2 regions of the Joostella sp. genome follow, and region 2 is predicted to be linked to the other one. Evidence: riboswitches for the same ligand, from Rfam matches in the RefSeq annotation. Region 2 holds a riboswitch; the other holds the start of a gene.
What was found. A riboswitch is a leader RNA that binds a small molecule or an ion and turns the genes downstream of it on or off. The one in region 2 is predicted to bind cobalamin.

Region 1 (16,743 bases), on a different contig from region 2:
CAGATGGTATCAATTGGAATTTCTCTCCAATGGTAGATATTTCTCGTGATCCTCGTTGGGGAAGAATTTCTGAAGGAGCAGGAGAAGATACTTATTTAGGCTCAGCTATTGCTAGAGCGATGGTAACAGGTTATCAAGGAGATAATCTTATGGATACAAATACAATGTTATCTTGTGTTAAGCACTTTGCTTTATATGGAGCGGTAGAAGGTGGTCGTGATTACAATTCTGTTGATATGAGTCGCGTAAAAATGTTTAATCAATATTTACCTCCTTATAAAGCGGCTATAGATGCTGGTGCAGCTAGTGTAATGACATCTTTTAATGATGTAGATGGAATTCCAGCAACTGGAAATAAATGGTTGTTAACAGATTTATTACGTGACTGTTGGGGTTTTGAAGGTTTTGTAGTTTCAGATTATACTTCTTTAAATGAAATGATAGCGCATGGTTTAGGAGATCTTCAAGCTGTATCGGCATTGGCTTTAAAAGCTGGTTTGGATATGGATATGGTTGGAGAAGGTTTTCTTTCTACACTTAAAAAATCTTTAGAAGAAGGAAAAGTTACAGAAACCGAAATAAATAATGCTTGTAGAAGAGTATTAGAAGCTAAATATAAATTGGGGTTATTTGATGATCCTTATCGCTATATTGATGATTCTCGTCCTGAAAAAGATATTCTTACTGAAGAAAACAGAGAGGTAGCAAGAAAGGCTGCACAACATTCTTTTGTATTGTTAAAAAATGAAAACAATGTTTTACCTCTAAAAAAAGCCTCTAGCATTGCATTAGTAGGACCTTTAGCAGATAGTAGAAATAATATGCTAGGAACTTGGGCGCCAACAGGGGATGTGAAAAATGCAATCACAATTTTAGAAGGATTTAAAAATGTCGCTCCAAATGCAACTATAAATTATGCAAAAGGAAGTAATATTTTAAATGATGAAGAACTTGCGAAGAAGATTAATGTTTTTGGACCACGTGTAGAAATCAGTAAAGAATCTCCAGAAGCATTGTTAAAAGAGGCTTTAGCGATGGCTAATAAATCTGATGTAGTAGTTGCAGTGGTTGGAGAAGCTACAGAAATGAGTGGAGAAGCAGCAAGTAGAACAGATATTACAATACCAGAAGCTCAGAAGAAATTAATAAGAGCTTTGGTTGCTACTGGGAAGCCTGTAGTATTGGTATTAATGAGTGGTCGTCCGTTGGAAATCCCAGAAGAGTTTGATATGCCTGTTAGTATTTTGCAGGTTTGGCATCCAGGAGTAGAAGCAGGAAATGCTATTGCAGATGTCGTTTATGGAGACTACAATCCATCTGGGAAATTAACAGCTACTTGGCCACGTTCTGTTGGGCAGATTCCAGTATATCACAGCATGAAAAATACAGGGAGACCTGCACCAACTTCGGAAGAATTTCAGAAATTTAAGTCTAATTATTTAGATGAGAAAAACTCACCTTTACTTCCTTTTGGATATGGATTAAGTTATACAACTTTTGAGTATTCAAACATAAAAATCAGCAAAGAAAAAATTTCACAAGGAGATGCAGTTGAGGTTTCTGTAACTTTAAAAAATACTGGAAATTATGATGGAGAAGAGACAGTACAATTGTATTTACATGATGTTGTAAGAAGTATAACACCACCTAATCGTCAGTTAAAAGGATTTAAGAAAGTGTTTTTAAAGAAAGGAGAAAGTAAAACAGTAACGATTACTTTACAACCAGAAGATTTGAAATTTTATAATTCAAACATAGAGTTTGTTGCTGAACCTGGAGTTTTTGAGGTTTTTGTTGGAGGAGACTCTAATGCTAGCTTAAAAGCATCCTTTATTTTGCAATAGAGAATGGTTAGCTCGCTTTATACTTTATAACGATCTTAGTAAAGATTCTATTAAACGTATAAAGCGAGTTTATAATAAGAATAAAAATGAAAACAAATACACTAGTTTTATTAGTAGCTCTTTTTCTTCTATCGCTTCAAATAGAAGCACAACAATATAAAGATTATGTTTCTGATGAGGTTACATCTGAAACATTCACGTATTCTGACACATTAAATCTAGATTTCTATTCTTCAGAGGAAAATATATCTTCAAAAAGACCATTGCTTATTTTGGTTCATGGAGGAGGTTTTTCATCAGGGAAACGAGATAATCCTTTAGAAAAAAAGTTTTGTATCGATATGGCAAGACGAGGTTATGCGGTAGCTTCAATGAGTTATAACCTTACAAGAAAAGGGAAGTCATTTGGATGCGATTATTCTTCAGCAGGAAAAATGGAAACTTTTAATTCTGTAACTAAGGATATCCTTAATGCTACAAGTTTCCTAACTGATAAAGCATCAACTCTTAATTTCAACGCTAATAAAATCATTTTGGTAGGAAGCAGCGCTGGCGCCGAAGCGGTTTTAAATACCGTTTATATGCAAGGAAGCCCTAAAACGAAGGATATTCCATTTGGAGCTGTAAAATATGCTGGAGTTGTTTCATTTGCTGGAGCGCTTGTGAGTACAGATTATATAACTGAGAAAAATGTTATTCCTTCGATATTCTTTCATGGAAAGAAAGATAATTTGGTTCCTTATTATATTGCGCCTCACCATTATTGTAAACCTACTAGTCCAGGTTTTATAACCTTATTTGGAGCTAAAGCTATTACAGATAAGCTTAATAAATTAGGAGGCTCTTATTTACTAGCAACGGATCCTGAAGGGAATCACGATTGGGCAAACCTAGCATACAATTATACAGATGAAATTGCAGGTTTTATATCAGAGACGATAGTTAATAAGAAGCATATAGTGTCGAACATACAAGTATCATCAAAAAAATGATAAACCTATACTCATGAAATTGATATTTAAATTTATACCCTTTTTAATCTTAGCAGTTTTATTTACAAGTTGTAAAGAAAAAAAAGAGCAGAAACCAGAAGTAGCTACCATTACTCAGAAGCCTAATATATTATTTATTATGGCAGATGATCATGCATTTCAAGCGATAAGTGCTTATAATCATCCGATCGGGAAATTAGCTCCAACTCCAAATATTGATAGGATAGCAGAAAATGGCGCTATCTTTAATCATACATATTGTACAAACTCTATTTGCGGACCAAGTAGGGCTGTTATTTTAACCGGGAAGCACAGTCATATAAATGGTTTCAGACAGAATGGAGAGCGTTTTGATGCGAGTCAGCCTACATTACCTAAAAAATTAAAAAAACTGGGATATGAAACTGCATTGGTTGGTAAATGGCATCTTTACGGATATCCTCAAGGGTTTGATTATTGGAATATAATAGACGATCAAGGGCACTATTATAACCCTGATTTTGTGAAGATGGGCGACTCCATACAGATTGATGGATATGCAACAGATATTATTACTGAAGATGCTATTAATTGGCTAGATAAAAAAAGATCTGATGACAAACCTTTTTTTATGATGCTTCACCATAAAGCTCCGCATAGAAACTGGATGCCTCCTTTACGTTATTTAACGGTGTATGATACTATTAAATTTCCTCTTCCTGATACTTATTTTGATAAGCATGAAAATCAAGTTGCCGCACAAGAACAAATACAAACTATTTATGATGATATGTATGAGGGACATGATCTTAAATTGAGCAAGAAGTTTGCTAGTACAGAGCTTTCTAATAATCCTTGGACAAACGATTTCGATCGAATGAGCCCTGAGCAACGTAAAATTTGGGATGAAGCTTATTTACCAAAAAACAATGCTTTCTGGGAGGCTGATTTACATGGAAAAGAACTAGCAGAATGGAAAGGGCAACGTTATTTACATGATTATTTAGCAACAGTAAAGGCTGTAGATGATGGAGTTGGCGAGGTTTTAGATTATTTGGAAGAAAATGGTTTATCAGAAAATACAATTGTTGTTTATACTTCTGATCAAGGATTTTATCTAGGAGAAAAAGGTTTTTTTGACAAACGTTTTATGTATGAAGAATCGTTTAGGATGCCTTTTTTAATTCAATATCCAAAGGCAATAAAACCAGGAACTGTTGTAGATGCGCTTACTCAAAATTTAGATTTTGCTCAGACTTTTTTAGATTATGCTGGCGGAAACGAATTAACAGATGGAATGCAAGGACAATCTATAAAACCGCTTTTAGATGGTACTGTTGAAGATGATAATTTTAGAGATGCCATTTATTATCATTATTATGATTTTCCAGCTTTTCATATGGTTAAAAAGCACTATGGTGTAAAAACGAAACGATATAAGTTGATGCATTTTTATGATGATATAGATGCTTGGGAGTTTTACGATTTAGAAAAGGATCCGCAAGAGTTGCATAATGCTATTAACGACGAAGAATATGAAGATGTTATTGCAGAAATGCATACAAAGTTAGATACGCTTCAAAAAGTATATAAAGTTACTGAAAAGGAGTATGAACAAGCTCCAAAGAGGAAAATTGAAAATAGTTACAAGAATTTTGATAGAATGCGAGGGACTCCAATTAAATAATTTAAAGATTTTATAACTATACGACCAGATTATTTTTGGTAGTTTAGTTGCAATCTAAACTTAATAAAAATGAAAAGATATTCACTACTGTTATTATTTTTTGCATGCAGCTTTTTAAATGCTCAAGATTTAAAAGTAATGACCTACAATATTAAATACAATAACCCTTCCGACGCTAAAAATAATTGGGATAGCAGAAAGGATTTTCTTATCTCTCAATTAAACTTTTATGCTCCAGATATATTTGGTACGCAAGAAGGACTCCATGGTCAATTAGAAGATATTCAGCATGCTTTGAAAGACTATAAGTATATTGGAGTAGGAAGAGATGAAGGAGATACAAAAGGCGAATATTCAGCTATTTTTTACAATGTTAAAAAGTATGATGTAGAAAATGGGAGCACTTTTTGGTTATCACCAACACCAAATACACCTTCTAAAGGTTGGGATGCTGCTTTAAATCGTATTTGTAGTTATGCTACTTTTAAGGACAAGGAGTCTGGCAAAGAATTTATGGTTTTTAATACTCATTTTGATCATGTAGGTCATGTTGCTCGATTGGAAAGTTCAAAGCTTATTTTAAAGAAAATGAAAGAACTGAATCCTAAAAATTTACCGATAGTTTTAACGGGTGACTTTAATTTGGATAGTAATTCTGAAGGTGTGGTGGCTATTAAAAAGGAAATGCTTGATAGTCATTTAGAAGCTGGAAAAAATGCTTTTGGTCCAGATGGAACTTTTAATGGGTTTCATTTTGAAAAACCTGTAGACAATAAGATTGACTTTGTGTTTATTTCAGATAATGATTTTGAAGTATTAAAAAGTGGGATTTTTAGTGATTCTAAGAATTTAAAATATCCATCAGATCATTTTCCTGTAATGGCATATCTTAACTTTAAATAATTATTTTTTAATCTTAAAAGATCCTGTTGCAGGATCAAAAGATACTAAATCTTCGGGGAAGAGATTTTTAAAGCTTCCTTTTTCGATTAGCGAACAAGGTTCTCCAAATGCTGATTTTTCAGTATCTAAGATTAATATTTTATCACATAACTGAATAGCCAGATCTATTTCATGCGTTGAAAATAGGATGGCTTTTCTTGTTTTTTGAGCGATTGTTTTTAGCAGTTTTAAAATATAAGCCTTGTGGTAAATATCGAGATGGGTAGTGGGTTCGTCTAAAATAATAATAGCAGTGTCTTGAGCGAGCGCTCTAGCAATCATTACCCGTTGCATCTGACCATCACTTAATTCAAAGCACTTTTTATCTTTTAGAGCCTCTAATCCTACAAGTTTAATAACTTCCCTTACTTTTTCAATATCTGTCTCGGAAAGTGTCCCTATCCAGTTTGTATAAGGTTGTCTTCCCAATGCGATGACTTCTAAAACACTTAAGTTTCTTGCTGGAATATGTTCTGTTAAAACAATGCTTATTTCTTTAGCTAAATCGCTGTTTTCAAAGGATTCTAGTGCTTTGTCTTTTATAGCTATTTCTCCTTTTAATTTAGGTTGAACGCTGGCTAGAGTTCTTAAAAGTGTAGACTTTCCAATACCATTTGCGCCAACAACGGCAGTAAGTTCTCCAGTTACTAATTCAAAATTAATCTCTTTAGCGATGGAATTACTAACTTTTTTAGAAATATATCCTACTTCTAAGTTTTTTGTTTTTAGTATTATATTTTGCTGTTGTAAATTGATGTTGAAACTATTATGGTTATTAATATATCAGGTAAAAGTATAAATATTTTATTGATTGACATCTAGAATTTAATATCAACGTATGGTTAGGTTTTATTAGGTTTTTTAAAACACCATTTTACGTTTCCTAACCAATAGCCATATCACTACGGGAGCTCCAATAATAGAAGTGATTGCATTAATTGGAAGTGAATATTCACTTGTTGGCAATTGTGCAATAGTATCGCATATCAGCATTAAAATAGCTCCGAATAAAATAGTTGCAGGTAATAGGATATGATGATTTTGTGTATTGAATAATTGTCTTGTTAAATGTGGAACTGCTAGGCCAATAAAAGCAATTGGTCCGGCAAAGGCTGTTATACTTCCTGCGAGAATACTTGTTGCTATAATGATAAGATATCTAGATTTTTTTAGTTGAACTCCCATACTTTGCGCATAATTTTCTCCTAATAGAAAAGCATTAAGTGGTTTGAGTACGGTTATTGTAATTAAGATTCCTATAATAAAAAGTGTGAATAGTAGTAGCAGTTGACTCCAACTAAGGTTTCCTAGACTTCCAAACGACCAAAAAATATATTGTTGTAGTTTTTCTTTGCTTGTAAAATAGGAAAGCACACTTACAACGGCTGTAGTGATACTCCCGAACATGAGTCCAATGATAAGTAATGCCATGGTGTCTTTTACTTTATTTGCGACTACAAAAATGGAAAGTAGTACTAAAAAACTACCCATGGTTGCAGCAATTGTAATAGAAATTCCGCTTAAAAAAAACGAACTAAAAATACTAGCAAATAGGGAAGAGCCCATAATAAGAATTGCAACCCCAAGACTAGCTCCAGAGCTTATTCCTAGCACAAAGGGTCCTGCCAAAGGATTTCTAAAAAGTGTCTGCATTAGTAAACCGCTAACGGAGAGTCCGCTACCTACTAAAATTGCTGTAAATGCTTTTGGGAGTCGGTAGTTTAGAATTATATATTGCCATGATTGTTTCTCGATTTCATTTCCAATAAGAGAATTTATAATCTCTTTGATTGGAATATTAACAGATCCTAAACTTATATTTATAAGAAAGAATATTATCAATAAGACAGCGAGTATAATAAACTGAAATCGATATGTTTTTATTGAATTCAAGGTTGCAATGGCTTAAAAAATACAGGTTCGTAATCTGTTAATACTTCAGGGTGCAAAATATGAATTATATCTTTTAAAACGATATCTGGTCTGTTTGGAGCCAATTCATAATAAAGAATACCACCTGTTGCGCCTGTAGTTAGGCTATAAGTATATATTTTTTTATTGGCATAAGCATCAAATTGAGTATAATGTACATTATTATCTTGCAGCTGACTATAGCTTGTAAATTGCCCAGGACCAATCCAGAAATCCGCTGATTTTGATTTTTCAAGCACACTTTCGAAATTTAAAGATAAGCTCCCATTTCCAAAGGTATCTTTCCATATATAATTAGCATTTGCATCATTTAAAAAATGAGCAACCCAACTTTCTCCAGCAGGAGCGTACCAAATATCTTTAAACATAGAGCCGCTAAAAACAGTAGGCTTGATATCAGTATTTGCCGCCAATGCTTTTGCTTCATTATAAGATTTAGCGATGTTATTAAAAATACTATCGGCAAGTTTTTCTTTATTAAAAAAAGCTCCAAAAAATTTAATCCACTCTGCCTTTCCAAGGGGGGTAGCTTCTACCCAGTCTCCATTGTAAACAACAGGAGTACCAGAATTTACGATATTTTGATAAGTTTTATTTTCGCCTTCAACAGTAAAACCCATTACTAAATCTGGCTCTAAATTTATTAATACCTCAGTATTTATAGATTCATTTAAACCGAGCTCTTTTACTTTTCCAGCTTCAATTTTTTCTCTTATTGGCTTAGAAGAGATATAATCTGTTCCAGGAAAACCAATTAGAGTATTTTCAATTCCCAATGCTTCAATAGAAGGAATATGCGTAGTTGAAGTTGCAATCATTCGTTTTACGGGTGTTTTAATAATAGCATCGTAAAGAGAATCATCAAGGCTAATAGTTTTCAAATCCTTTTCAGGAACTAAAGCATATGTAAAGGTTTTATTAGCACTTGGCCAAGGTGCATTTACTTTGATAATTGTAATTTTATCTTGCTTTGTTATGCTAAAACCCTTTGCGTAACTAATGGGAGTGCTAGTAACATTCTGTTCTATTATTTTATGGGGTGGAGTTGTTTGAGTTTTTTCTTTGGGTGTTTCTTTACAAGATAGGAACAGGAGAATTGTTAGAAATAATAGATTTTTCATTTATAAGGAGTTCTTTAGTATGGTAGTCAATAATATTTCAGCAATAAAATTAAGATTAATATCTCTTTTAATGGTAAGCTTATTTAAAATGTTTAATTTTGTGGCGAATTTATGGTTTTAAATCTGTTTTCAATAGATTTAAATTAAAAGGGAATACGGTTAAAATCCGTGGCTGTTCCCGCAACTGTAAGCTTTATCGTTACAATAAGTTTATTATTAGTAGCGTATCTTTTATAAAGTGTGTTATTTTCTTCGAAAACCACTGTTAAGGCAATTTTGCTAAGATGGGAAGGTAGAATAACATAAAAGCAAGCCAGGAGACCTGCCAAGATTCAAAATTTATTTATGTCAAACTTTCGGGATAAAGGTTTGCGTATGGGTAAACTCATACTTTTTTCCCTTTTATAAAACTTTTAGAATGAACAAAAGAATTTTTTCTCTTTGTGCAGCAGGATTTATATGCACACTTGCGACTGCACAAGAAAAAAGTAACCTCCAACAGGATGAAGATATCCAGCAGTTGGAAGAAGTAGTAGTATCTGATTCACGATTTTCATTAAAGCGTGAGAACTCAGGTAAAACAGTAATTAAAATCTCCCAAGAAGAATTACAACGTAACCAAGGGCGTTCTGTGGCCGAAGTAATAAATACCAAGAGTGGGATAGAAATTAATGGGAGTAGAAGTAATGCTGGTCAGAACTTATCTTATTTCGTTCGTGGGGGAAACAACCGACAAGTATTAGTATTGATAGACGGAATTCAAGTAAGTGATCCATCTCAAATAGCTATGGATTTTGATTTGAGATTATTAGATCTTAATCAAATTGAATCTATAGAAATTGTAAAAGGTGCAGCGAGTACTTTATATGGAAACCGTGCTGCTACAGCCGTAATAAATATTACCACCAAAAGCGCAGGAGCGAATAAAATAGGAGCTAATTTTGAGAGTAGCATAGGTTCTAATCAATCATCAGAAGAAAACGATTACAATTTATCCGACTTTTCTAATAGAGCTTCTGTTAATGGAACTTTAGGGAAGTTTACATATTTAGCAGGATTTGGAAATCAATATACAGACGGACTTTCCGCAGTAATCGGTGAGGAAAAAGATCCGTTTAACAGAATCAATTCTAATATTAATTTAGGCTATAAATTTTCAGATCGTTTTTCATTTAAAGTATTAGGATACTATGATAAATTTAAAGCAGATTTTGATAGTTCTTCGCCTCAACAAGATAGCGATGACTATTCGGAAAGCGAGCAATTTAGAGTTGCTATAACTCCAGAATATACCTATAACAATGGTAGCGTAACTTTAAATGCATCTTACAATACTATTGATAGAGATATTTATTCTTCATTTCCAAATTCTTATGAAGCCAATAGCACTGTAGTAGATTTATTTAATAAATATAATTTTAGTGATAAATTCTATACTATAATCGGTTTTAATTATATGAAAAGCGAAGCAACTTTGGGTGCTGATACCGATTTTTCTACTTCCGATCCTTATGCAAATGTTGTTTGGGTTTCCGATTTTGGATTAAACATGAATGTTGGAGGGAGAATGAATAACCATAGTGAATATGGTACTAATTTTACCTATAATTTTAATCCATCATATACATTAAAGTTTAATGATGATTACTTAAAATTCTTGGGATCTTACAGCACATCTTATATAGCGCCAACACTTTCTCAGCTTTTTGGAGCTTATGGTGCAAATCCAGATTTAGAGCCTGAAGAAGATAGAACTTTAGAAGGAGGAATGGAGTATAACAACGAAAAATTCAGAATTAGCGGGGTTTACTTCAATCGATATGAAGAAAATTTTATTAGTTATACTGATATTGGATATGAAAATTCTGATGATGACTTTACGGTGAATGGGGTAGAGGTAGAAGCTACGGTAACACCAATAGAATCTCTTATTATTGATGCCAACTATACATTTACTGAAAATAGAGATAAGGTTGCATTACGAATCCCTAAGCATAAGGTAAATGCAGGTATTCAATACGAGTTATTGAAGAAAACTAATTTTGGACTTCAATATCAATTTACAGGAAAGCGTTTAGATATTCAGTACAATCCAGACTTTACATCTCAGAATGTTGAATTGGATGCTTTTTCTCTATTGAATTTTAATGTGAATCACCAGTTCTCAAATAAGTTTACAGTATTCCTTAATCTTGATAATATTTTTAATGAAGATTATGAAGAACTTTTAGGATATACTACCAGAGGGAGAAACATAAGAGTAGGATTTAGGTTAGGTTTGTAGAGCCTCCGGGGTGTTGAGGGGCATCCCGAGTTTTTGCTATGTTTAAACGAAAAAGTCTCAGAATATCTGAGACTTTTTATGTTTTATGTAGTGACTTTATTATTTCATTCTGTAAAAGTCATAATTTGAAATGTTTCTATATGGCATAAAGTCGTTAGAACTTTTAATCGTATTAATATTTAATTTATCAGAAGTTCTTAGGTTTAAAGACTTGTTTGAAACTCCAGTAATTTGCTCAATGGCAACAGCAAGAAGAGGTTCATTAGGATCTCCTAAAACTCCTAAATCTCCTAACACTTCTAATTTTTCAATATCTGGATCTAATCCATCTGTAAACTCAGAAAATCCAGCAGAATTTTCATTGGTTCCAACCAAAGGCTGCAAAGCATACTTATGATTTGGGTTTACACCTGCTAATGAAGCGCTTCCAGTATATGCGTATGGACTACTTGTATTAGGGTTATCTATAAGTGTTATAGAAAATTCATTTTTACCAACTGTTTTATCCCCAATATGGGTTACTCCTATCCATGGATCCAAACCATTAATAAGTAATTCACTTGCAGAAGCACTTGCGTCTGTAGCAATTATATATACTCTTGATAGATTTAAGCTATTTAGTGCTGTGCCATCAATATTGTCTACGAAATTATTGTCTTCATCAAAATCACTCCATTTAGGATTCCAAGTAGCTTTGGAAAATAGCTCTCCAGTAAACTGTCCAGTAATGAGACTTGCCAACCTTGTAGAAGATGCTACTGAACCACCAGGATTGTATCTTAAATCTACAACTAAGTCTGTAACACCGTCAGCTTTAAATTCACTGAATACATTATTAAGTTCTTCATCGAAATCACCAACAAACCTGTTATACATTAAATATCCTATTTTAGTGTTGTTAACTTCCAGTGTTTTGTGGATATGAATAGGATTCTCAGTAAGTTCACTTTTATTAAGTTCAATGTTTACATTATTAGAAACAACTAAGTCGTTTTCAATAGTAGCAAAATTCATGGTATAACTTTCTTGATTGAAAAGGCTAAAATTACTTTCAATTATAGAGCCATTACTATCAGTAATAGCATATAATTCAGTACCATCAATAGCGTTAAAAAGGTCGCCCCTTTTAACATTTTTATTACTAGCATCACTTCCATTTATAACATAAGTAACTACACCAAGTACTTTATTTCCTCCTTCTGGAGGTCTTGTAACAACAAACTCAACTCCGTTGGTTGTAGCCACTCCCGAGAATGAGTTGAATAAATTATCATAATCGCTCTCAATGTAACTAAAGCGATCTTTAGGAGATAATACATCAGAAAAGATACCTTCTGGGGGTCCATAATTACTTAAGAAAGCATTATACTGTTCATTATTATCGTCTTTAGAATCAGAAAGATTTTCTACTTCAGGTTGCCATAAATACCAACTATTCATGCTTTTCCATATAAAATCTTGAATTTCAAGATCGCTGCTTACAGGTGGTTGTACAGGATTGTCATCTTGATCGGAGCAACTGTAGGTAAATATTAATGTAAAAATTAAAGCCCATTTTAATTTAAATAGGTGTCTCATAGGTTTGTTTTTAAGAGGATAAATTAGCTTCATATTGATATGAGTCGTATTAAAGACTAAAAAATATCAAAATTAATGCCAGTTTATGATTTGCGTTATCAGCGTAATATTACTTACATTTATTTTAATTATAAAATTATTGTAACAAAATCTATTCTTGTTCGTCTAGAAAGTAGAAAGCAGTTTTAAGCGATCTAATTAACCAACAAAATGCAACAAACGGAGTTTTTACATACTGTAATGCCTTTTAAGGATAAACTGTTTCGGCTGGCAAAGCGGTTATTGGTTTCTACGGAGGAGGCTGAAGACGCAACGCAAGAAGTATTATTAAAATTATGGTCTAATAAAAAGAAGATTAACAATTATAATAATGTAGAGGCGTTTGCTATGACGATGACAAAGAATTTTTGTTTAGATCGTTTAAAATCGAAGCAAGCAGGAAATTTAAAATTGGTTCATACCAATTATGAGGATAATAATACATCTTTGCAAAAGAAAATAGAGGTTGATGACAGCCTAAGTTGGATGCAAAAAATAATGAATACCCTCCCTGAGCAACAGCGTATGGTATTACAATTAAGAGATGTAGAGCAATATGAATATAATGAAATAGAAGAAATGTTAGGAATGAATCCTACTGCAATTCGAGTTACTTTATCGAGAGCAAGGAAAGCAGTTAGAGAACAATTACTAAAAAAGCACAGTTATGGCATCAGCAAATAATAATAACAATTCTAATGATAAGCATGTGAGGAATATTAATCCTCAAACAGCTAAAAAACAACTCTCACTTAGTGAGATTGAAAAACTACTGGAAAAGTATTTTGAGGCAACTGCAACTGTTGCTGAAGAAAACAAATTAAAGGAGTATTTCTCTCAAACAGATGTGGCGCCACATTTAGAGGAATATAAATCTATGTTTGAGTATTTTTCTGTAGCCAAAGAAGAGAAGAGCACGCAAGACATACCATTAAAACCTAGAAAAAATAGAAATTATTTAAAATGGATATCTGTCGCTGCCGTTGCTGCCATCGTTTTTGGTGTTTACTTAAATAGACCTATAGATACTCCATCTCCTGAAATTGCTTTAGAAGAAGAGTATACCAAAGAAGAAATTCAATCTGCACAATTGGCATTTGCCTTATTAACAGATAATTTTCAGAAGGGAACACAAGGAGCATCCTATTTAAAAGAGTTTGAAAGAAATACAAATCGTTTTATTAATAACTAATAAATTAAAAAAGACTATTAACTAATACAAGGTGTTTTAATAATTAGAAACAAATAATTACGCTAAAAGGACTTAAAGAAATAATAAGAAAATATGAAAAAGATAATTTTAATTATAGCATTAACGGTAGCGCCGTTTATATCTCAAGCACAATCAATTTTTGATAAATATTCGGAGAGCAACGATGTAACATTTGTAGCATTACAGCCAAAAATGTTTCAGATGTTAAGTAAAATTAATATCAGTACCGACGATCCAGAAGCGGATGCCATATTTGAACTTGTAAACAACGTTACAAGCTTCAAGGTAATCACAACAGAAAGTGCTACAGTAACAAAAGATATTGATGGTTGGGTTACAAATCATTTAAAAAAGTCTTCATTTGAAGAATTGATGCGTGTTCGTGATGGTGAGTCTAATGTTAAGTTTTATGTAAAGGAAGGTAAAGATGAAAACCACGTACAGGAGCTTTTAATGTTTGTTACGGATCTTAATTATGAAGAGTTAGAATTTAATGGTAAAAAGCCAGAAACGGTTTTACTTTCTCTTACTGGAAATATAGATTTACGTCAGATATCTAAGCTTACGAGTAAAATGGATCTTCCTGGGGGAGACCAATTAGGAAAAGCTGGAAGTCAGCAATAAGACTTTTATAACCTCCAATATCGCTATAGTTTGTTCGCTATTGGAGGTATAAAATATTAACTAAAAACATCAATCAATAATTAATAGAAAATGAAAAATCTTAAAAGTATATTTTTTCTCCTTGCTGTTACAATTCTAGCAGCGTCATGTGGAGACGGAACTCCGAGTTTACAAGAATATTATGTAGATAAAGCAGAGAACCCTAATTTTATCTCCATAGACCTTCCAACAAGTTTATTAGGTGTTGCAAGTAGTTCTTTAACTGAAAAGCAAAAAGAGGCTTATGAGTCTGTTAAAAAGCTAAATGTATTGGCTTTTAAAGTGAATACTGATAATAAAGCAGCTTATGAAGAGGAGAAAACTACAGTACAGACAATCTTAAAAGATGATAAGTATGAAGAGTTGATGGTGATAAATAGTGGAAAATACAAAGGAACAGTAAAATACCTTGGAGATGACGAAGCTATAGATGAAGTTATTCTTTTTGGAAGTGATGATGAAAATGGATTTGCACTTGTACGAGTGTTGGGAAATAAAATGAAGCCAGAAAATATGATGTCTCTAGTGGAAGCGGTACAAAAAGGAGCTGTAGATTCTGGAGCTTTAGAGTCGCAATTAGAAGGTATTTTTAATTAACGAAAAGCTTTTTAAAAAAATAACCCCAAAAACCTTTAAAAGGTTTTTGGGGTTATTTTTTTCTAAATCCTATTAAAGATTATATTCCAGTATAATTAGCAGGTGTAATTGCTTTTAATTCTGCTTTTATAGCATCAGAAACATTAAGAGTTTCTATAAAAGAAGCAATAGACTCCTTGTTTATTACTGCATTTGTACGTGTTAGACCTTTTAAAGCTTCATAAGGATTAGGATAAGCTTCACGTCTTAATATGGTTTGAATGGCTTCTGCAACAACCGCCCAATTACTTTCTAAATCAGCTTCAAATTTAGGAGCGTTAAGTAGTAATTTATTCAATCCCTTGATAGTAGATTGAAAAGCGATAAGCGTATGTCCAAAAGGAACTCCTATATTTCTTAGAACGGTACTATCTGTTAAATCTCTTTGTAAGCGAGATACAGGAAGTTTAGCCGAAAGATGCTCAAAAATAGCATTTGCAATTCCTAAGTTTCCTTCTGAATTTTCAAAATCTATAGGGTTTACTTTATGTGGCATAGCAGAAGAACCTACTTCTCCAGCTTTAATTTGTTGCTTAAAGTAATCCATAGAAATATACGTCCACATATCTCTATTAAAATCGATAATAATAGTATTGATACGTTTTAGCGCATCAAATAAAGAAGCCATATGGTCGTAATGCTCAATCTGTGTAGTTGGAAAAGAATGTCTTAATTGCAAACATTCTTCTACAAATTCAGTTCCAAAAGTTTTCCAATCGATAGTTGGGTAAGCAACTTTATGAGCATTATAATTTCCTGTAGCGCCTCCAAATTTAGAAGCGATAGGAATATTTTTTAATCCGTTAAACTGTTCATTCAGACGAACAATAAATACTTCAATCTCTTTTCCTAATCTTGTTGGAGAAGCTGGCTGTCCGTGTGTACGTGCCAACATAGAAACATCTTTCCAATCTTCTGCCAAACGACTTAAAATAGAAATTATTTCTTCATAAACAGGTAAATATACTTGCTCTAAAGCTTCTTTTAAAGAAAGGGGAATAGCAGTATTATTAATGTCTTGAGAAGTTAATCCGAAGTGAATAAACTCTTTATATTCTTGAATTTCTAAAGCGTCAAATTTCTCTTTTATGAAATACTCAACAGCTTTTACATCATGATTGGTTACCTTTTCGATATCTTTTATCGCTTGGGCATCAATAGTTGTAAAATCACTATAAATTGCTCTTAAATCGCTATATAGATCTTTGTTGAAATCTTTAAGCTGCGGAAGCGGGATTTCACATAGTGCAATGAAATATTCAATTTCAATACGAACTCTATATTTTATAAGTGCTTCTTCAGAAAAGAAGTCAGCTAATTTTTCTGTTTTACTGCGGTATCTTCCATCTATTGGAGAAACAGCGTTTAATGGTGTTAGTTGCATGTCGATATTTTAAGAAAGGGCAAATTTAACCTTCTCCATTAAAAGGGTCAACTATTTTAGGTAAAACTTATTAAGTTAAGAGCGTTAATAAGTTAAAGATTTAAAAACTTGATGAAATCTAGCGCTTTTTGACATTATATTTTATTTAGAATGTGCCTAGCTCGCGCTTTATATGCTGAAGAATGGTTGGGCATATCTTTTAAAAGAATAGGTTTCAACTCTGGATAAATCCAATCGTATTTTTTTCCTAGAAAATATAAATTTCTCATAGCGTATGCTTTGGTTGCTACTTTTGCATCAGAAATGAGCCAATCGAAGTTGGTTTCTGTAAGTTGCTCTAAGATCGGATTTGTTAAATGAGAAATAGTTTCTTTATTTTTCTTCTGAAAGTACGATTCGCATAAAAGCTCACAAATTTTCGCCATAGGTCTAATAGAAGAATCATTGGT
Region 2 (16,743 bases):
GACCCAGTACCGTAACAAAAGAATTGAAACTGCTCTGCTATTTTCCTTTAACAAAACTTTGCGTTTATTCCTAAAATTTATCTTTACCATAAAACATCAATTAGTTATATTTACCTCAAAATAAACGAGAATGCACTTTTTAAGTATCACTTGGGATCCTAACGGGGTTCTTTTAGACCTTGGTTTTTTCCAATTACGCTATTATAGTTTAATGTTTGTTATTGCTTTTACATTAGGATGGTTCTTAATGCAAAAGATATACAAAAACGAAAACCAGTCGGAAGAAGCGCTAGATTCTCTGTTTATTTATATGGTTCTTTCTGTACTTATTGGCGCTCGATTAGGGCATTTTATTTTCTATGAGCCAAGTATGTTTTTAGAAGATCCACTTAGCATTATCTTACCATTCCAATTTAGTCCAACATTTGAGTTTACTGGTTTCCGAGGGCTTGCTAGTCACGGTGCAGCTATTGGTGTTATCATCGCTATGTATTTATACAGCAAAAAAGTGATAAAAAAACCAATGCTATGGATTCTAGACAGAATAACGATTCCTGTAGCTATTGGAGGCGTTTTTGTGCGATTAGGGAACTTCTTTAATTCAGAAATCGTAGGGAAGCCAACAGGAACTGATTACGGTGTAATTTTTAAGCAATTAGGAGAATCTTTTCCAAGGCACCCAGCCCAATTATATGAAGCTTTTGGATACGTATTCGTATTTATTATTTTGTTTTTCACGTATTGGAAAACCGATAAGAAAGACAAGTTAGGATATATGTTTGGAATGTGGTTGGTATTAACTTGGACAGTTCGCTTCATTGCAGAATTCTATAAAAAATCTCAAGGTGGATTCGAATCGGTTCTTGGCGTATTCTCCACAGGTCAATGGCTTAGTATTCCTTTTGTTCTTCTTGGGTTTTACCTTATGTTTTTCTTTAAACCGTCAAAAAAAGTATCATGATCAACTTTTTAATTCGCCTTTTATTAGCTTTTGTTTTTTTGTGCTTATCGTTAGTTAGTTGCAACACAAATTCTTCTCAAAAAGAAATAAAAACAGAAGAGGTTTCTTTCACTAAAGAAGGAGAATTATCTATTTATAAAGGGGATACGCTTATAAAAGACGGAATTGATATTGAGATTGCAGACAACGAATATGAGCGTCAAACGGGACTTATGTATCGCTCTTCCATGGAAGAAAAACAGGGAATGCTTTTTATATTTAAAAACGAAGAACCACGTAGTTTCTACATGAAAAACACTGAAATTTCTTTAGATATTATCTATATAAATAGTGATTTAAAGATTGTTAGCATGGTAAAAAATGCACATCCAATGAACGAATCATCACTTCCGTCTAAACTTCCTGCTCAATATGTATTAGAACTCAACGGAGGTACGGCAGATAGCTGGAAACTTACTGAAGGAGACCGCATAAGCTTTCAAAAAATATAATAAAACTATTATCAGCTTAAGCCTACCGAAGGTTTTGCATAAATCCTTCGATAAGCTCAGCATGATAATTTAATCACTTACAGAAGCTACGAAACTTCCACTTGAAACTTTTCTCGTAACGATTTAGCGGCACTTACCATGGCCACCAAAGCATCATTAGTTTCCTTCCACCCTCTTGTTTTCAATCCACAGTCAGGATTTACCCAAATATTTTTTATAGGCAATAAATCGGCTGCCTTCTTAATCAGATTTTCCATTTCCTCAGCATTAGGAACCCTTGGAGAATGAATATCATAAACCCCTGGCCCAATTTCATTAGGATATTCAAAATCTACAAATGCATCTAATAAATCCATTTGAGAGCGAGAAGTCTCAATCGTAATCACATCAGCATCCATATCTGCAATACTTTCTATGATATCATTGAATTCAGAATAACACATATGCGTATGTATTTGAGTTGCATCTTTTACCCCAGAAGCAGTAATTCTAAAGGCCTTAATTGCCCAATCTAAATACCCCTTCCAATCTGCTCTTCGCAAAGGAAGCCCCTCACGTATTGCAGGCTCATCTATCTGAATAATTTTAATTCCAGCAGCTTCCAAATCAACCACCTCTTTTCGAATTGCAAGCGCAATCTGATTCGTAGTTTCTTCTCTAGACTGATCATTTCTCACAAAAGACCATTGTAAAATGGTTACAGGTCCCGTTAACATCCCTTTTACAGGTAAATCTGTTAATTCTTGCGCATATGCTGTCCAAGCAACTGTCATTGGCTCTAACCTATCTACATCTCCGTATATAATTGGCGGTTTTACCGCTCTAGATCCATAACTCTGCACCCAGCCAAATTTTGTAAAAGCAAAACCATCTAGCTGCTCCCCAAAATATTCAACCATATCGTTACGCTCAAACTCGCCATGTACCAATACATCCAAACCGATCTCCTCCTGCCATTTTATAGCTTTTTTAATTTCCGTAGTAATAGCATCGTTATATTCGTCTTGAGATAATGAAGCATTTTTAAGTTTAGATCTCAGTAATCGCACTTCTTTTGTTTGCGGAAAAGAACCTATAGTTGTTGTTGGCAACAAAGGAAGCCTTAAACTCTCTTGCTGCAAAATCTGCCGATCCGTAAACTTACTATTTCGTTTACTCTGAGAAGGGGTAATATTACTAACCGCATACTGCACCTTTTCTTTGTGGATTAACTTAGATTCCTTTTTGGAAATCATCGCTTTTTTATTCTCCTCCAAAGCCTTTTTATTTGCATCACTATTAACTCCAGAAGCCAAATTCGAAATCACTTTCAACTCTTTGATCTTTTGCTTGGCAAAAGCCATCCAATTTTTAACCTCTAAAGGCAATGTAGTCTCATCTGTCTCATTATCGAGATCAAATGGAGTATGCAATAACGAACAAGAAGGAGCAAGTATCAACCTATTTTCACCTACTTTTTCTTTTGCCTCATTTAGCAACAACAAAGAAGCTTCAAAATCATTTTTCCAAATATTTCGTCCATCAACAATTCCCAAAGAGAATCTTAAACTACTTGGGGCGCTTTCTAACGAAGAAACCACTTCGTTACCTCCTCTTGTAAGATCAAGATGAAGAACGGCCACAGGAAGCTCTAAAACCCAATTTAAATTATCTCCGAGTGAACCAAAATAGCTAGTCAGAAAAAAAGATATTTCTGGAAATCTTTCAGCTAAAGTTGCATAAACAGATTGAAAAGCTTTGCGTTCCTTTTCATTTAAATCCATCACAAGAAACGGCTCATCCAACTGAATATTTTTAGCACCATTATCCTGTAATTCAGCAATAATTGCACAGTAAACAGGAAGCAATCGATCTATTAAATCCAAACGATGGAAGCCTTCTTCCTTTTCCTTCCCAAACAGCAGATAAGATACAGGACCTATTAAAACAGGCTTAGCTTCCACTCCCAATGCTATAGCTTCTTTATATTCTTGAACCGCCTTTGTAGAAGTATATTGAAATTCTTGATTCTTATAAAACTCTGGAACTATATAGTGATAATTGGTGTCGAACCACTTAGTCATTTCCATGGCAGTAATATCAAAACCATTTTTCTGATAGCCACGAGCCATGGCAAAGTAAAGATCCAATTGATTATCCTCTTCCAAAAGAACCTCAGAATAACGTGGCGGAATGGCTCCTAAAGCCAAAGACATATCTAATACTTGATCGTAAAACGAAAAGTCGTTTACAGGGATAAGATCTATACCGACCTCCTTTTGAAGTTTCCAATTTTCTGCTCGAAGACGCTTTCCTTCTTCCAACAGCGAATCAACATCAGTCTTTCCAGACCAATAGTTTTCACAAGCTTTTTTAAGCTCTCTTTTAGCACCTATTCGCGGGTACCCTAAATTTTGTGTGATCATTTTTTTGTTTTTAATCTATTAAACACTCTTGATCCTTTACAAGGCGCTTACGGACTAAAACAAAATTCAATAGCAGCATACACCAAATTAAAAATAAGGTGTAAAAACTATCAATTCTTGAATATTGCTTCAGGTCGCGAAAGCAGCATCATTTTAATTTCGGCAGGTCTCCTGGCTTGTAACATTTCTACCTCCTTCCCATCGTTAGACAGTGGATTTATTGATAAAAACTGGTTTGTTACTTACAGTTGCGCGACAGCTTGTGATTTTCACACAATTCCCTATTAATCTACGTAAAAGTAAAACCGCAATTAGATTGATCGATATGTAAAGAACTTATATCGGTGTAAAGCTACATAATATTTAAATAGAAAAGATATTCTTTAAAAACAGCTTCTATAAAAATTGTTATAAAAATGATTAGGGTAATTATCTTCTAGAAAAAAGAAGATACCAAGCTTTCCGCTCGTAGTATTTGCTATTACAAAGAAACTAAAGGAGAAGTCAGTAAAACAAGCTAAATCAAGGTTAAAAAGGGGTAATAGCAGAAAGAAATAGCAAAAGCTACCCGCTGCAATCCTTATTACAAAAAAAAAGAGCTACCCGAAATAGGTAGCCCTTTTAAGAAATTATATATTTTATAACTATTCAGTTATTTTATCACCTTTTTTCTTTAAAGTGTCAAACATAACTGGTGTTGCAATAAATAATGATGAATATGTACCTACAGCAATACCAACAATCATGGCGAACATAAACCCTCTTAAAGATTCTCCACCGAAGATAAATATTGATAATAACACTACTAATGTAGTTAAAGAGGTATTCAAGGTTCTACTTAAAGTGCTGTTCAATGCTTCATTAGCATTGTGTCCGCCTCTCCATCCTTTTTCTCTAACCACCTCTCTAATACGGTCAAATACAATCACGGTATCATTTAACGAGTAACCAATCACCGTTAAGATCGCCGCTATAAAAGCTTGATCGATTTCCATATTAAATGGCATGATGCTAGATGTAAGAGAGAAGATCCCTAATACTATTAAAACATCATGGAAAACTGCAACTACAGCTCCTAATGAGAATTGCCATTTACGGAAACGTAATAAGATGTATAAGAATACAACTGCAAGAGATCCTATAATAGCCCAAACTGCATTTTTCTTAATATCATCTGCAATTGTTGGACCTACTTTTATAGACTGTAAGATTCCAATTTTGTCCTCTCCACTACCTTTAGAAAAGTCTTCATAAGTAATACCTTCTGGAAGGTACTTTTTAACTGCTTCATAAAGACCTTTTTGAATCTCTATGTCAACAGCAGTTCCTTCTTCATCAACTTTATATTTTGTAGTAATCTTAACCTGATTTGCATCTCCAAAAGTTTTCACCTCTGTGTTTCCAAATACGTCATTAAGATCATTAGCTATATCAGAAGGATTCACTGGATTTACAAAACGTACTTGGTACGAACGTCCTCCAACAAAATCCACACCACCTTCAAGTCCTTTAGTCAATAAAGAACCTAAACTAATTATAATTAAGATGGCAGATATAATATAAGCTTTCTTTCTTTTTGCTAAGAAATCGAAATTTGGATTCTTAGGTAAAGATCTAGTTATAGAAGTTGTAAATGTTAATGGATTCTTACCTCCTTTTACATTCCATTCTACTAATAATCTAGTAACAAAGATTGCAGTAAATAAAGAAGTTGCGATACCTATTATTAAAGTAGTTGCAAAACCTTGGATAGGTCCTGTTCCGAACAATAATAAGATAATAGCTGTTAATCCTGTTGTAATATTTGCATCTAAAATAGAAGACAATGCATTACTAAATCCATCTGCAATTGCTTGCATTTGTCCTTTTCCTGCACGTAACTCTTCTTTAATACGCTCAAATATAATTACGTTGGCATCCACCGACATACCGATTGTTAAAACGATACCGGCAATACCAGGTAATGTAAGAACTGCACCTAATCCTGCAAGCACACCAAATATTAAAATAATATTAAATACAAGTGCGATGTCTGCAAAAATACCAGCTTTACCATAATATAGTAACATCCATAACAATACTAATACCATTGCTACGATGAAAGAGAACATACCACTACTAATAGCTTCTTGTCCTAATGATGGTCCTACAACCTCCGACTGGATAATGTCTGCAGAAGCAGGTAATTTACCAGCTCTAAGTACATTCGCTAAATCGTCTGCTTCTTCTAACGTAAAGTTTCCAGAAATCTCAGAACTACCTCCAGAAATTGCTCCCTTAGATACTCCTGGTGCAGAGTAAACAATATTATCTAAAACAATAGCAATATTACCTTGCTCTCTAAATGCTTTTCCTGTAAGTTCTTCCCAGATTTTAGCTCCACGAGAATTCATCTGCATAGAAACTGCTGGTCTTCCTGCCATATCATAAGCTTGAGAAGCATCTGTAATAACATCTCCGCTCATATCTGGAATGTTCTCACGATTAGCTTTCAACGCATATAATTCTACAACCTGTGTATCTTTAGGAGGAATCCCCCATGCGAATTTCACATATTGTAAGTTATTAGGAAGTTGTTGCCTAACTTGAGGCATTTTTAAATACTCATCGAATTTTGCAGTATCTTTAGTAGCAACCATTGCAACTACTGGAGAACCTTGCCCTCCACCACTAACGATAAGATCGAAAAGTGGATTCACTTGGTTTGCAACATCTAAAGAATCTTGATTTGCATCAGACAATAAAGAATCGATTTCAGAAGTAGCTTCTTCTTTAACATCATCCTTTTTATCAGTAACAACAATATCTTTTAAAGTATTATTAGCAGCAATTAAGAAAGGAGCTACTTGGTCTGCTTTATAAGTTTCCCAGAACTCTAATTGTGCTGTACTTTGAAGTAAATTCTGTACTCTATTTACATCTTTAGCCCCTGGTAATTCTACCAAAATACGTCCAGAAGTACCTAAACGCTGAATGTTTGGTTGTGTAACTCCAAACTTATCGATACGCTTACGCAATACTTCGAATGCAGATACAATCGACTCATCAATTTTTCTTCTAATAATTGGCTGAACTTGATCATCTGTCATTTGGAAGTTGATCTCTTCGCTCAACGATTTATTAGCAAAAATATCTGGAGATGCTAATTTTGTAGAACCAGCACTAGCCTTTTCAAATTCAGCAAAGAATAAGTCAACATAATCATCTTGACTATTTTTTGAAGCCTCATCTGCTTGCGCCAACGCTTTGTTAAAAACAGGGTCTTTAGTATCGTTCGCTAATCCTTTCAAGATATCTTTTACAGATATTTGAAGAATAACATTGATACCACCTTTAAGGTCAAGTCCTTTGTTTAATTCTTTTTCTTTTACCTCATTGTAGGTAAAATCAGCAAATCCAAGGCTAAATACCTCTTCATTTCCTAGGGAGTCTAAATACCTAGATTCTTCGGCTTCTCGCTTCGCTACGTAGTTCTCTTCTGCATCTGAAATCTTGTTTAACGCGTAAGTTTCAGCTTCATCATCTACCTTATTTGCAACAAAAGTAAAAGAAAGTTGATAAATACTTACAATACCAAACAAAATAGCAAACAGCCTAATAAGTCCTTTATTCTGCATTCTAAATTTATTTAATGGTCAATTTTAAAAACGGACAAATATAGCGTTTACGTTATGAACTGACAATTATTTTTTTGAAGATTTAAAGCACAAAAAAATCCTACAAAAAAATATTTGTAGGATTTTTCAATATCTAATCGAATTATTAGCTTTTTATAGCTCTAAAAGTCCATTTGTTTTTCTAACTCCATCTGCACTTTCTTGCATTTTAGTCTTCTCAGCATCAGATAGTTCTATTTCAACAATCTTTTCGATTCCATCTTTCCCTAAAATTACAGGAACTCCAATACAGATATCAGACAACCCGTATTCTCCGTTCAATAAAGTTGAACAAGGAAACATTTTTTTCTGGTCGCATGCAATTGCTTGTACAAGTCCAGATACCGCTGCACCAGGAGCATACCAAGCACTTGTCCCTAATAATTTAGTCAATGTAGCTCCACCAACTTTAGTATCTTCTTTTACTTGCTCTAAACGCTCTTCTGACAAAAATTCGCTAACAGCTACACTATTTCTAGTTGCCATACGCGTTAAAGGAAGCATTCCAGTATCACTGTGTCCTCCAATTACCATTCCATCAACATCAGAAATAGGAGCTCCTAAAGCTTCTGCTAAACGGTATTTAAAACGTGCGCTATCTAAAGCACCACCCATTCCGATAATTTTATTCTTTGGAAGTCCAGTTGTTTTATGAACTAAATATGTCATTGTATCCATTGGATTACTTACTACAATGATAGTTACATTTGGAGAATGCTTAATCAAATTACTAGAAACGTCTTTTACGATCCCTGCATTAATTCCGATAAGCTCTTCACGAGTCATTCCTGGTTTACGAGGAATACCACTAGTAATTACTGCGATATCAGAATCTGCAGTTTTACTATAATCACCAGTAGTACCAGTAATCTTAGTATCGAAACCATTCAAAGAAGCTGTTTGCATTAAATCCATTGCTTTACCTTCAGCAAAACCTTCTTTAATATCTAATATTACTACTTCTGATGCAAAATCTTTAATTGCGATGTACTCTGCGCAGCTAGCACCTACTGCTCCTGCTCCTACAACTGTAACTTTCATATTTTTATATATTATTTATTTAAACGATTCTATTGAAAACACAAAGCTACTAATTTTAACACAACAAGTAGCTTTGAAAAATATTAAATATGTTATAAAAAGAACACAAATTTTGGATATCTGTAATTTATTAGAAAGCTAAAAAGGTTATTGGCACAATAATTGAAAATATATCAAAACCTTTTTAGACTATAGAAATAAAACCCAATTATATGAAAACAACCACATTTAAAAACATTCTGATTGCAATCAGTTTTATTAGTTTACTCAGCTGCGCTTCTACAATAGATAAAGTTGTTGTAAATGCAATTTCTGCTCCAGATTCCGATATTAAAGTAAATCACCTTTTAATGCCAATGCCAAACGATCCGCACATGGCAATGACAGCAATTATGCCTCCTAAAGATGGAGATCAAGAAAGAGCAGATAGCTTGGCTAGAGTAATCAAAAAAAATATTACTAAATACAAAGATATAGAGGTTGCCAAGTCTGATGGATATGAATTTTTCCCTCCTGAACCTCCTGCTGATATGAATATTGTTCATCTTGTAAATAGAAAATTTTCAGCTAAAGAAAATAAAAAATTCAATTCTGAAAAGCCTGGATCTATTTTATACGAAAGAGATGGCAATGGATGGAAGCTTATCGGCGCTATGATAACTGCTCCTGTTGATGCATCAGAAAAAGAAATGAACGAAAGAGCTCCTCTTTCTGTAACGCAATGGCATTTACATAAAAATGTATGCGTCCCTAAACCTATTTGGGATGGAGAACAATGGAAGAAAACATTTCCTGACGGATCTCCTGTTTACGGACCTACAAGCAAAGTTACAACAGCTTCTGAATGCTCAAAATATCAAGGCCGTTTCTTGCCAGTTGTTTTTGGATGGATGACACATGCTTATGTTTTTGTTGACAACCCAGACGATGTCTGGAATCAAATGTACGGACACACAAGCAGTGAACACGACATGCATGGAGACCATCAAAAACATGAAAATCATTAAGCACATACAATCCAAAAAAAAAGTGCTGTCCTTTTAAAGGGCAGCACTTTTTTTATATCTAATCTATACCTTTAGTTAGGCATCAATATTTGCATAAACTGCATTCTTCTCTATAAACTCTCTACGTGGCGGAACCTCATCTCCCATTAACATGGAGAATACACGATCTGCTTCTGTACCGCTATCTATAGTTACTTGACGCAAAGTTCTAAACTCTGGATTCATTGTAGTATCCCACAATTGCTCCGCATTCATCTCCCCAAGACCTTTATAACGTTGAATCCCTGCGCTACCTCCGTATTGCTGAGCCAACTCATCTCGTTCTTTATCACTCCAAGCATATGCTTTCTTAGCTCCTTTTTTAACTAAATATAATGGAGGCGTAGCAATATATACATATCCTCTTTCTACCAATTCTCTCATATATCTAAAGAAGAATGTTAGAATTAAAGTAGCAATATGCGAACCATCGACATCGGCATCACACATAATCACTACTTTATGGTAACGTAGTTTATCAAGATTTAAAGCTTTACTATCTTCTTCCGTACCAATAGTAACCCCAAGAGCTGTATATATGTTTCTAATCTCTTCGTTTTCGAAAACCTTATGTTGCATTGCTTTTTCAACATTTAAAATCTTACCACGAAGAGGCAGAATAGCTTGGAAATTTCTATCACGACCTTGTTTAGCAGTTCCACCCGCCGAATCTCCCTCGACAAGGAATACTTCACATTTCTCTGCATCCTGTTCTGAACAATCTGATAGTTTCCCTGGAAGTCCACCACCACTCATTACAGTTTTACGCTGCACCATCTCACGAGCTTTACGAGCTGCGTGTCTAGCATGTGCTGCAAGAATTACTTTCTGAACTATTATTTTAGCATCGTCTGGATGCTCCTCTAAATAATTCTCTAGCATTTCTGAAACAGCCTGAGATACAGCAGATGTAACATCTCTGTTACCTAATTTTGTTTTCGTTTGTCCTTCAAATTGAGGCTCTGCAACTTTAACAGAAACAATTGCCGTTAGTCCTTCTCGGAAGTCATCCCCAGAAATCTCAAACTTTAATTTATCTAATAACCCTGAAGCATCCGCATATTTTTTTAACGTTGTAGTTAAACCACGTCTAAAACCAGATAAATGCGTTCCTCCTTCATGAGTATTAATATTATTTACATACGAATGTAAGTTTTCGCTAAAAGAAGTGTTATAAACCATCGCTACTTCAACAGGAATATCATTCTTCTCCCCTTCCATAGAGATCACATCACTAATTAGCGACTCACGAGTACCGTCTAAGAACTTTATAAATTCTTTAAGACCTTCTTCCGAATGAAATTTCTCAAATATAGGCTCTCCATCTTCTCCTTTAACACGCATATCTGTTAACGTGATAGTAATTCCTTTATTCAAAAAAGAAAGTTCACGCATACGACCCGCTAAAGTATCGTAACTATATTCTAATGTCTGCTTAAAGATTGTTGGATCTGGCTTAAAAGTAACCATTGTTCCTCTAAGCTCTGTATCACCTACAGACTTAACTGGATATAATGATTTTCCTCTCTCATATTCTTGTTCCCAGATAACACCTTCTCTATAAACCGTAGCTTTTAAACTTTCAGAAAGCGCATTTACACAAGAAACCCCAACTCCGTGAAGTCCCCCAGAAACTTTATAAGAATCTTTATCGAACTTACCTCCAGCACCAATCTTAGTCATTACAACCTCTAATGCTGAAATTCCTTCTTTTTTGTGAATATCTACAGGAATCCCACGACCGTTATCCTCAACAGTAACAGAATTATCTTCATTTATAACAACACGTATCGTATCACAATGTCCAGCTAAAGCTTCATCAATAGAGTTATCTACAACTTCATATACCAAATGATGCAAACCTCTTACTCCTACATCTCCAATATACATCGATGGACGCATACGAACATGCTCCATTCCTTCTAGCGCCTGGATACTATCCGCCGAATAATTGTTCTTTTTAATTTCTTCGCTCATAAAATTATCCTTTCTAAATTAATTGAAAAACCTAAAAAACAAGCAAAGAAGCTAGTCTCTTAAATCTCTTATATTAATACTTATTTTTGAAACATTTATACATAAAAAAATGCACTAGGTGCATCTTTTTGAATACTCACAAATATACGAAAATTAAGCCTGTTTTAAAAGCTTTTAAGCATAAAGCAGTTAAAATTATCAACAATTGTTGATTACTTAAAAAAGCTCTTAGAAGCTCTTAAAATTAGTTTAGAATGCATTTATTCGGATTTTAACATTTCCTAAAAACTCAAAAAACAACAAAACCTCTTAAACAAGAGGTTTTGTTGTTTTTATAATTTAAACAAACGACTATTTTCTACTTTTGGTAGGCATCTGCGTGAACTTTTGCTACCGCTCTTCCAGAAGGATCGTTCATGTTTTTAAAAGCTTCATCCCACTCTAAAGCAATCTGAGTACTACAAGCTACCGATGCTTCTTGAGGCACACAAAGTGCTGCTGCATCCGACGGGAAGTGTTCAGCAAAAATAGACCTGTAATAAAACTCTTCTTTAGAAGTTGGAGTTTGAATTGGGAAACGGAATTTAGCATTTGCTAATTGCTCATCGCTAACTTCTGCATTTACAACTTCTTTTAAAGTATCAATCCAACTATATCCTACTCCATCAGAAAACTGTTCTTTTTGTCTCCAAGCAACACTTTCCGGTAGATAATCTTCAAAAGCCTTACGAACAACCCATTTCTCCATACGCTCTCCGTTAATCATTTTGTCTTGTGGGTTAATACGCATAGCTACATCCATAAATTCTTTATCTAAGAATGGCACACGTCCTTCAATACCCCATGCAGCTAAAGATTTATTTGCACGTAAACAATCGTACATATGTAACTTACTAAGCTTTCTAACCGTTTCTTCATGAAACTCTTGTGCATTTGGAGCTTTATGGAAGTATAAATATCCTCCAAATAACTCATCTGCACCTTCTCCAGACAATACCATTTTTATCCCCATAGACTTAATCACTCTAGCCATTAAGTACATAGGAGTGGAAGCTCTAATGGTTGTAATATCGTATGTTTCTAAGTTGTAAACTACATCTTTAATAGCATCCAATCCTTCTTGAATTGTAAACTTAATTTCATGATGCACTGTTCCTATGTGATCTGCTACTTTTTGAGCAGCAGCCAAATCTGGAGATCCTTCTAATCCTACAGAAAAAGAATGAAGTCTTGGCCACCATGCTTCAGAAGTGTCATCAGATTCTATTCTTTTTTCAGCATATTTCTTAGCTATAGCAGAAGTAACAGAAGAGTCTAATCCTCCAGAAAGAAGTACACCGTATGGCACGTCTGACATTAATTGTCTGTGAACCGCTGCCTCTAATGCATCTTTTACTTCTTGAATGCTTGTTTCATTTTCCTTTACAGCATCATATTCTGTCCAATCTCTAACATACCATTTTTTAAACTCTCCATCAGAACTATGCAAATAATGCCCTGGAGGAAAAAGCTGAATTTTACTACACACACCTTCCAACGCTTTCAATTCTGAAGCTACATAAAAAGTACCATTTTTATCCCATCCAATATAAAGTGGAATAATCCCCATATGATCACGAGCAACAAAATACTCATCTTTTTCAACGTCATAAATAGCAAATCCAAAAATTCCATTCATTTCATCTATAAAGTCGGCTCCCTTTTCTTTGTATAACGCTAAGATTACCTCACAATCTGATTCTGTCTTGAAGTTATATTTCCCTTCAAACTGCTTACGAAGATCTCTATGGTTATATATTTCTCCGTTTGCAGCTAAAATAAGCTTACCATCATCGCTAATTAAAGGCTGAGTTCCAGAAGCTGGATCTACAATTGCTAAACGCTCATGCGTTAAAATAGCTTTTTCGTCACTATAAATCCCACTCCAATCTGGACCTCTATGACGTACTCTTTTAGACATTTCTAATAACTGAGGCCTTAAGTCTTCCGCCTTTTCTTTTAAATCGAATGCACAAACAATTCCACACATAACTATATATTGATTTTTTTATTTCTGATTATTTATAAGACAAATATGCAATACTGGTTTCAAATTACAAATGAATAAAGCATTATGACTTACATATATCAACTAAAAAGCATGATTATGATCGAATTTAAAATTTTATTTAAAAAAAATGAAGCTTTTTCATTAAAATTTGTAAGTTCTCGTAATTTTACTATACTATACTTATGTAAGATTACAAATAACTTATTAGCTTTAATCATTAAAAATTAAACATGAAAAAAACTATTTTCGCTATGTTATTCATAGCCGCATTATCATTCACAACACAAGTTGAAGCACAGAAATTTAGCGGACTAGACAAAAGTCCTGCTGATATTGCCTATTTTAAAGCTGATAAAAAGGCCCCTCCAATTATTAAGGTTGTTTACGGAAGACCTCAATTAAAAGGAAGAGTTGTTGGGATAGATTTAGCTCCATACGGAGATGTTTGGAGAACTGGAGCTAATGAAGCTACAGAAATTAAATTTTTCCAAGACGTTGCTTTAGGTGACACGCAAATTGCTGCTGGAACTTATAGTTTATTTACAATTCCAGGAAAAACAGAATGGACAATCATTATTAGCAAAGACACTGATGTATGGGGTGCTTATTCTTACAATGAAGCAAACGATGTTGCTCGTCTAAACGTTCCTGCTGGAAAAGGTGACGAGTCTTTAGAATCTTTTTCTATCACTTTTAGCAATACAGATACTGGCGCTAATTTAATTATGGGATGGGATAAGGCACGTGTAGAAGTTCCTTTTACTATAAAATAACAATAACTCCTTGAGTTATCTAAAAACACCCCTGAGGATATTACTTCAGGGGTGTTTTTTTATTTGTGAATAAGAAAATAACATACACTAAGTTACTAAACTCATTTACATTTACAGTTTTTCTTAAGTTTTTTAATATTCTTCTTCATCGATTTTGTCAATATTTTATAGGAAGTAGGAGCGAAAACAAAGTCTGGATCATCATCATCTTCATCTTTTGAAATAGAAACAGACCCCCTTGTATTTATATAATGAATCTGTGTTTGAGTTTTTAAATCATAAAAAGCAATAGACACCTCAGCAATATTATCATCATCAGCTAAAGGATTATCGTTCTCATAGCCCATTCCTGTAAATTCACTTTTTATTACTTTTCCTTCAACAGTAATTAGGTAAGAAGCATCTGTTCCTTCATGTAATAATTTTAACTCCTTTTCGCTAGGTTCAAATGGAATCTTTGATGTTATAAGATTTTTTTGTCGCTCTTGATGAACATCTACTATAGCATCCTTAGCACAATCTTTAAGAAAACCCATTAACGCCTCTTCCAACGCATCATTATCACAATTTTCACATGTAGCGTCATTTAATACCCATCTTCCTTGAGAAAAATCGAGAGCTCCTTTAGAGCCTAAACTCGTATTATAGGAAGCATGATAACAGGAGGCAAAAGAGATAACAACAATAAAAACAATGAATTTTCTAAACATAAGTACTTCTAATAGGAGTCTTAAATATAGAAAATTATTTCACTTGTTTTCCCCCTACAAAGGTTCTATTCACTTTTAGATTTGGAATGTCACTTTCAGGAACTTCCATTATATCTTTATTTAAAACTATAAAATCTGCAAACTTCCCTACTTCTATACTTCCCTTTTCATCCTCTTCAAAGTTAGAATATGCAGCCCAAATTGTCATTCCTTTTAAAGCCTCTTCACGACTTAAAGCATCTTTAATCTGAAAACCTCCCTTTGGATATCCCTTTGTATCTTTTCTAGCCACCGCAGCATAAAAAGTTAAAAATGTACTTACTCTTTCTACTGGAAAATCTGTTCCTAATGCTATCGTTCCAGCTTTATCTAATAATTTTTTATAAGCATACGCCCCCTTAATCCTTTCCGAACCTACTCTATCTTCTGCCCAATACATATCGCTAGTAGCGTGTGTTGGCTGTACAGAAGGAATTATATTATTAGAGAAATAATCGAAATCCTTTTCATCTACAATTTGAGCATGCTCTACTTTCCAACGTTTATCTTTTTTATCAGCTAATACTTTCTCATACGCTCTAAGCACCACAACATTTGCAGAATCTCCAATTGCATGTGTATTCAATTGAAAGTCTGTTTTAGACAATCTTTCAGCAAGACTATATATTTGATCAACTGGAGTTACCATTGCTCCAAAATGATTATGTTTATCAGAATAAGGGGATTTCATAGCAGCTCCACGAGATCCCAAAGCGCCATCGGCATATGCTTTTACAGAGCGCACATCCAACTTATCTGTTTTTAAAATTCCTCGATCTAAAAAGTAATCTACATTTTCTTTTGTATTACTTATCATTGCATACACTCTCATATCTATAGCACCAGACTTCTGTAAACTATCGATAAGTAAAATTGTTTCTTTATCAAGTCCGGCATCATTAACGGTTGTTAATCCATAATCAAAACAAATTTCTTGAGCATCTTGTAAAGCTTTAGTCGCTACACTTGTTGTGATTTCTGGAAGTATCTTATCCACAAGACTCATTGGATTATCTATTAAAACACCTGTAACCTCTCCATTTTCAATTACTATCTCACCACCATCAACCACAGTTTCTGCTGTAATACCAGCTAAATCCAATGCTTTCTGATTCACTAAATAAGCATGACCATCTATTCGAGATAAAACTACAGGCGTTTCAGGAAAAATAAGATCTAATTCTTCTTTGGTTGGAAACTCTTTTACTTCCCAATCGTTTTGATCCCATCCTCTTCCTATAATAAAATCTAAATGACGTTCATTTTGAAACTGCTGGATACGCTCTAAAACCTCATCATAACTTTCGGTGCCAACTAAATCTACATTTTGCTCTTGTAACCCTAAACCATAAAAATGACAATGTGCGTCTATAAACCCTGGATAAACTGGTTCTCCTTCAAAGTCCATAATAAGATCAGAAGTATATTTTTTTGAAATCTCTTCTGAAGTTCCAACAGCAACAAATTTCCCGTTATCAATAGCAAATGCTTCAGCTTTCGACATCGCACTATCAACAGTATAAACATTAGCATTTAAAACTACTAAATCTACAGTTTCGCTCTTAGCACAAGAAATCAATATTAAAAATGCGCT

Region 1: linked by a shared signal. The riboswitch ahead of ACN0TY_RS12610 (TonB-dependent receptor plug domain-containing protein) and the one ahead of metE (5-methyltetrahydropteroyltriglutamate--homocysteine S-methyltransferase) in region 2 are both predicted to bind cobalamin.

The regions. Positions count from the first base shown of each region.
Region 1 is NZ_JBLXAF010000007.1:107,003-123,745, reverse strand. Features, by position in the region: gene bglX (beta-glucosidase BglX) at 1-1,844, shown strand, start outside; gene ACN0TY_RS12640 (carboxylesterase family protein) at 1,931-2,836, shown strand; gene ACN0TY_RS12635 (sulfatase) at 2,850-4,502, shown strand; gene ACN0TY_RS12630 (endonuclease/exonuclease/phosphatase family protein) at 4,572-5,405, shown strand; gene ACN0TY_RS12625 (ABC transporter ATP-binding protein) at 5,406-6,107, opposite strand; gene ACN0TY_RS12620 (FecCD family ABC transporter permease) at 6,306-7,337, opposite strand; gene ACN0TY_RS12615 (ABC transporter substrate-binding protein) at 7,334-8,497, opposite strand; cobalamin riboswitch at 8,593-8,842, shown strand; gene ACN0TY_RS12610 (TonB-dependent receptor plug domain-containing protein) at 8,916-10,781, shown strand; gene ACN0TY_RS12605 (S41 family peptidase) at 10,881-12,359, opposite strand; gene ACN0TY_RS12600 (RNA polymerase sigma factor) at 12,570-13,082, shown strand; gene ACN0TY_RS12595 (hypothetical protein) at 13,066-13,590, shown strand; gene ACN0TY_RS12590 (DUF4252 domain-containing protein) at 13,684-14,235, shown strand; gene ACN0TY_RS12585 (DUF4252 domain-containing protein) at 14,326-14,871, shown strand; gene purB (adenylosuccinate lyase) at 14,951-16,294, opposite strand; gene ACN0TY_RS12575 (hypothetical protein) at 16,429-16,743, opposite strand, start outside.
Region 2 is NZ_JBLXAF010000006.1:209,335-226,077, reverse strand. Features, by position in the region: gene yidD (membrane protein insertion efficiency factor YidD) at 1-15, shown strand, start outside; gene lgt (prolipoprotein diacylglyceryl transferase) at 131-961, shown strand; gene ACN0TY_RS12070 (DUF192 domain-containing protein) at 958-1,452, shown strand; gene metE (5-methyltetrahydropteroyltriglutamate--homocysteine S-methyltransferase) at 1,539-3,857, opposite strand; cobalamin riboswitch at 4,001-4,182, opposite strand; gene secDF (protein translocase subunit SecDF) at 4,502-7,474, opposite strand; gene ACN0TY_RS12055 (malate dehydrogenase) at 7,628-8,554, opposite strand; gene ACN0TY_RS12050 (hypothetical protein) at 8,767-9,561, shown strand; gene gyrB (DNA topoisomerase (ATP-hydrolyzing) subunit B) at 9,637-11,577, opposite strand; gene asnB (asparagine synthase B) at 11,936-13,606, opposite strand; gene ACN0TY_RS12035 (DUF2911 domain-containing protein) at 13,858-14,400, shown strand; gene ACN0TY_RS12030 (hypothetical protein) at 14,502-15,110, opposite strand; gene ACN0TY_RS12025 (amidohydrolase) at 15,145-16,743, opposite strand, start outside.